Skermanella rosea: one gene and its partner. The protein of the gene in region 1 interacts with the protein of each later gene in a pairwise test. Links are inferred from orthologs where the notes say so. Each region holds a gene or a part of one and is shown in the gene's direction. Other genes may lie near its edges.

Region 1 (2,915 bases):
CAGGAGGTGCTGGTCGAAGGCCGGGTCGAGACCGACCGGAACGCGGTGATGGCGGCGATCCAGGTCAAGCGCGGCGACCCGATCCTGCAGTTCGACCCGGAGGCGGCGCGCGCCGGCCTGGAACGGCTGCGCTGGGTCGCGACCGCCACGGTCGAACGCCGCCTGCCCAACACCGTGTTCGTCAAGCTGGACGAGCGCAGGCCGATGGCGCTGTGGCAGCGCGACGGGAAGCTGGCGCTTATCGACCGGGACGGCGAGGTGCTGACCGAGCGCGAGCTGGGCCGCTACAACGACCTGCTCCAGATCATCGGCACCGATGCGCCGAAACACGCGCCGGAACTGCTGGGGCACCTGGCGACCGTGCCGGCGCTGTTCGAGCGGGTCAATGCCGCCAGCCGCGTCGGCGGTCGGCGCTGGGACCTGCATCTGGCCAACGGCGTCGTGGTCCGTTTGCCGGAGAGCGACATCGGCGGCGCCCTGAAGCATCTGGCCGAACAGGAATTGAAACAACCGGTGCTTGACCGCGACATAGTCGCCGTCGACCTCCGCCTGCCGGACCGGCTGGTGATCCAGACTTCGACGGCTGCGGCACAACGTCGCCGTGTGCCCGAGGAAAAGATCTAAAGCCGTATCAGACTATCCGAAATAGGTAATACATACCAAATGCAGTAAGGCAATCGCCGTTTGAAATACTGTATCTTGGGATGATAAAGTGATTACTGCGTTAGGCCGAGGCCTGAGGGGACTGCGAGCGAAACGATGGCCTTCAACGGGAGCAAGAGAGTGAAGCGACCGGTGCGCGGCGGGGTAATCGCCGCGCTGGACGTCGGCACAACCAAGGTCTGCTGCTTCATCGCGCGGGTCGAGGACGGCGGCGCGTTGCGGATCATCGGGATCGGCCATCAGGTTTCACGCGGCCTGCGGGCCGGCACCATCGTCGACATGGACGCGGCGGAACAGGCGATCGGCACGACCGTCCATGCCGCGGAGCAGATGGCGGGCGAGACGATCCGCGAAGTGCTGGTCAACATCTCCGGCGGCCAGCCGGTCTCCCAGACGACCAACGTCGAGATCCCGATCGGCGGGCACGAGGTCGGCGACGCCGACGTGCGCCGGGCGCTCGCCCAGGCCCGCCAGTTCCAGGGCAACGCCGACCAGGAGCTGATCCACTCCATCGCGGTCGGCTATTCGATGGACGGCAACCGCGGCATCCGCGACCCCCGCGGCATGTTCGGCGAGAAGCTGGGCGTCCAGCTCCACACCGTGACGGCGGGATCGAGCGCGGTCCGCAATCTCGCCACCTGCGTCGCCCGCTGCCACCTGGACATCGAGAGCTTCGTCGTCTCCCCCTTCGCCAGCGGCCTCGCGGCCCTGGTCGAGGACGAGATGGAGCTGGGCTGCACCCTGATCGACATGGGCGGCGGCACCACGACCATCTCGGTCTTCTTCGACGGCAAGTGCGTCTATACCGACTGCGTGCCGGTCGGCGGCAGCCACGTGACCAACGACATCGCGCGCGGCCTGACCACGCCCGTGGCCCACGCGGAGCGCATGAAGACCCTGTACGGCAGCGCCATCGCCAACGTCGCCGACGAGCGCGAGATCATCGACGTGCCCCAGGTCGGCGAGGACGAGCCGGCCCAGGCGAACCACGTTCCCAAATCGCTGCTGGTCGGCATCATCCAGCCCCGGCTGGAGGAGATCTTCGAGCTGGTCCGCGCCCGCCTGGAAGTCAGCGGCATGGGCAAGGTGGCCGGCCGCCGGGTCGTGCTGACGGGCGCCGCCAGCCAGCTGCCGGGCACGCGCGAGCTGGCCCAGCTCATCCTGGACAAGCAGGTCCGGCTCGGCCGGCCGATGCGGATCGACGGGCTGGCGGAAGCCACCGGCGGTCCCGCCTTCTCGACGGCGGCGGGGCTGCTGGCATTCGCGGTGCAGAGCCACGCGGAGCTGCCGGGCTTCAGCGCCGAGGCGGAACCGCCGAAACATCTTTGGGGACGCGTGAGCCTCTGGCTGAAGGAGAACCTATGAGCCGGGGCCAGGAACAGTCGACAAAGCGGAACAGCGCGCCGCGCGGATGCCGGGATAGAGATGCCCGCATCCGTGAAAGCGATCGGACACGACGGGCGATATGCAGGCCGGCACTGACCGGCGGTGTGAAAACCAACATGAATTCATGGAATTGAATTCGGGCGAATTCGAAGGGAACTGGAGGCTGTCATGATCAATCTCAGCATGCCGGAAATCGAAGTGGATCTGCGGCCGCACATCACGGTGTTCGGCGTCGGCGGGGCTGGCGGCAACGCCGTCAACAACATGATCAAGTCCAACCTGGAAGGCGTCGAATTCGTCGTCGCCAACACCGACGCGCAGGCGCTGAAGGGCGCCCTGGCGGAGAAGCGCCTCCAGCTCGGCACCACGATAACGCGCGGCCTTGGTGCCGGTTCCCGGCCGGACGTCGGCCGCGCCGCGGCGGAAGAGCAGCTCGCCGAGATCATGGGCTACCTGGAAGGTGCCAACATGGTCTTCATCACCGCCGGCATGGGCGGCGGCACCGGCACCGGTGCCGCCCCCGTGATCGCGCGGGCCGCCCGGGAGCAGGGCATCCTGACCGTCGGCGTGGTGACCAAGCCGTTCCACTTCGAAGGCGCGCACCGCATGCGCCTGGCCGAGACCGGGATCAACGAGCTCCAGCAGTTCGTCGACACCCTGATCATCATCCCGAACCAGAACCTGTTCCGCATCGCCAACGAGAAGACCACGTTCGCCGACGCCTTCAAGATGGCCGACGACGTGCTGCATTCCGGCGTGCGCGGCGTGACCGACCTGATGGTGATGCCCGGCCTGATCAACCTAGACTTCGCCGACATCCGGTCGGTGATGACCGAGATGGGCAAGGCCATGATGGGCACCGGCGA
Region 2 (2,851 bases), 3.4 Mb from region 1 along the record:
GCCCACGAGTCCGGCATCCACCAGGACGGCATGCTGAAGAACGCCCAGACCTACGAGATCATGACCCCGGAGTCGGTGGGCCTGAACCGCTCGACCCTGGTCATGGGCAAGCATTCCGGCCGCGCCGCCTTCCGCGCCAAGCTGAAGGACCTGGGCTACGCGCTGGGCGACAACGCGATCGAGGAGACCTTCGTCCGCTTCAAGGACCTGGCAGACAAGAAGAAGGACGTCTTCGACGAGGACATCGTAGCACTGGTGGACGACAGCATCGGCAGCACCAACGAGCGCATCCGCTTCGTCTCGCTGGCGGTGGTCGCCGGCTCCAAGGGTCCGCAGCGGGCCGAGCTGGAGCTGGAGATCGACGGCGAGACGGTGAGCACGGTCGCCACCGGGTCCGGCCCGGTCGACGCCACCTTCAACGCGATCTCGGCGCTGTTCCCGCACGAGGCCAAGCTGCAGCTGTACCAGGTCCACGCCGTCACCGAGGGCACCGACGCGCAGGCGGAAGTGACCGTCCGGCTGGAGGAGAACGGCAAGACGGTCAATGGCCAGGGCGCCGACACCGACACCCTGGTGGCGAGCTGCCGCGCCTATGTGCACGCCTTGAACAAGCTGCTGACCAAGCGTCAGAAAACGGCGCCCGAAGCACTCTCCGCTTGAGTGGTTTGCGGCGTTGCTCTATTCAAACGGATGGTGGTTCGTACCCCGAGCCTCCATCCAGATTACCTCCGACGGCGGCTCGCCAATGAGCCGCCGTTGTCTCGGATGGGCCGCGTCAACCGGATGAAGAGTTAATCAACTCCATGTTTTCCAAATTGCTCGGCGTCCTGTCGGCCGACATGGCGATCGACCTGGGTACGGCCAACACCCTCGTGTACGTCAAGGGGCGGGGAATCGTCCTGAACGAGCCGTCGGTCGTCGCCATCGCCACCATCCGCGGCAAGAAGCAGGTGCTCGCGGTCGGCGACGAGGCCAAGATGATGCTGGGGCGCACGCCCGGCAACATCCAGGCGATCCGGCCGCTTCGGGACGGCGTCATCGCCGACTTCGAAGTCGCCGAGGAGATGATCAAGCACTTCATCCGCAAGGTGCACAACCGGCGCAGCTTCGCGAGCCCGCAGGTGATCATCTGCGTGCCGTCGGGCTCCACCGCGGTCGAGCGCCGAGCGATCCAGGAATCGGCCGAGTCGGCCGGCGCCCGCCGGGTCTTCCTGATCGAGGAGCCGATGGCCGCCGCGATCGGCGCGGGCCTGCCGGTGACCGAGCCGACCGGAAGCATGGTGGTCGATATCGGCGGCGGCACGACCGAAGTCGCCGTGCTGTCGCTGGGCGGCATCGTCTATTCCCGCTCGGTCCGCGTCGGCGGCGACAAGATGGACGAGGCGATCATCGGCTATATCCGCCGCAACCACAACCTGCTGGTCGGCGAAAGCTCGGCCGAGCGGATCAAGAAGGAGATCGGCTCCGCCTGCCCGCCGGAGGACGGCGAGGGCCGGATCATGGAGATCAAGGGCCGCGACCTGATGAACGGCGTTCCCAAGGAACTGATCATCAGCGAGCGCCAGATCGCGGAGTCCCTGTCCGAACCGGTCAGCGCCATCATCGAGGCGGTGAAGGTGGCCCTGGAGCACACGGCGCCGGAACTGGCCGCCGACATCGTGGACAAGGGCATCGTCCTGACCGGCGGCGGCGCCCTGCTCAGCAACCTGGACTATGTGCTGCGCCACGCGACGGGCCTTCCGGTCTCCATCGCCGACGATCCGCTGTCCTGCGTGGCGCTGGGCACGGGCCGGGCTCTCGAAGAGATGAAGACGCTTAAGCACGTTCTCATCCAGATGTACTCCTGATATTCATAATTGGCGCGGCAAACTCCCTCCAGGAGGGCTGCCGCCCGTGCAACCTCCTGACATCCGGCTTTCAGCCCCGCAGAGCACAGGAAAGGCCCCGTGAAGACACGTGCCACCGGATCCGTGGTTCGTCTCGCCGCACCCCTGCGTGCGCTGGCCCAGCGGTTCTCGTTCCTTCTCCTGGTGTTCGCCGCCATAGCCCTGATGATGGTCGGCAAGGTCGACACCGTCCTGGTGGACGGGCTGCGCGTCCGGGTGACCGATGCCTTCGCCCCGATCCTGGACGCGATCTCCCGCCCCGCGGCGACGGCGGCCCATTTCGTCGAGAGCCTGCACGAGATCGTCAACCTGCGGGGTGAGAACGAGCGGCTCCGTCAGGAGAACGCGGCCCTGCTGCAGTGGCAGCAGGCGGCCCAGCGGCTCGACGCCGAGAACCGCAGCCTGCGCAGCCTGCTGAACTACAAGCCCGAACTGGCCGCCTCCTATATCACGGCCCGGGTCGTCGCCGATCCCGGCGGCGCCTTCGTCCGGACCGTCGTCGTCACCGCCGGCCAGCGCGACGGCGTCAGGCCCGGCCAGGCGGCCGTGTCCGGCCGGGGATTGATGGGCCGCGTGGTCCAGGCGGGGGAATGGTCGTCGCGCGTCCTGCTGATCACGGACCTCAACTCGCGCATCCCGGTGGTGATCGAGCCGTCGCGCCAGCGCGCCGTGATGGGCGGCGACAATTCCGGACAGCCGCGCCTGCTCTACCTGCCGGGCGACGCCGCGCCGGCGGTCGGCGACCGGGTGGTGACCTCGGGCCATGGCGGCATGTTCCCGCCGGGGTTGCCGGTCGGGCTGGTCGCGGAGGTGGGCGAGAGCGCGATCCGGGTGCAGCCCTTCGTCGATCCCGGACGGGTCGAGCATGTCCAGCTGGTCAATTTCGGGCTTCCCGGCGGCCTTGGCGCCAATGCCCCGGCGGACGCCGCCGGCGGCTTGAACTGACGCCGGCGGGACCCTGCCCA

What was found. Proteins that work in one complex are often made in the same cells at the same time.
Region 2: the proteins of ftsA (region 1) and JL101_RS03720 interact in binary tests that used the Escherichia coli proteins (3 or more experiments, as listed by UniProt). The link is inferred for Skermanella rosea from one-to-one orthologs.

Annotation. Positions count from the first base shown.
Region 1 is NZ_CP086111.1:4,171,141-4,174,055, forward strand. Bases 5-2,893 are described here. They hold ftsA (cell division protein FtsA), read left to right. Parts: upstream 5-759; coding sequence 760-2,028; downstream 2,029-2,893. Other genes in these bases: JL101_RS19480 (cell division protein FtsQ/DivIB), read left to right, coding at 5-624; ftsZ (cell division protein FtsZ), read left to right, coding at 2,218-2,893. In the rest of the region: more of JL101_RS19480, read left to right, coding at 1-4; more of ftsZ, read left to right, coding at 2,894-2,915. UniProt on the Escherichia coli protein: Essential cell division protein that assists in the assembly of the Z ring. May serve as the principal membrane anchor for the Z ring.
Region 2 is NZ_CP086111.1:791,937-794,787, reverse strand. The notes cover bases 1-2,825. They hold JL101_RS03720 (rod shape-determining protein), read left to right. Parts: upstream 1-803; coding sequence 804-1,847; downstream 1,848-2,825. Other genes in these bases: mreC (rod shape-determining protein MreC), read left to right, coding at 1,947-2,825; JL101_RS03725 (2-isopropylmalate synthase), read left to right, coding at 1-660. In the rest of the region: more of mreC, read left to right, coding at 2,826-2,831; rod shape-determining protein MreD, read left to right, coding at 2,851-2,851. UniProt on the Escherichia coli protein: Forms membrane-associated dynamic filaments that are essential for cell shape determination. Acts by regulating cell wall synthesis and cell elongation, and thus cell shape.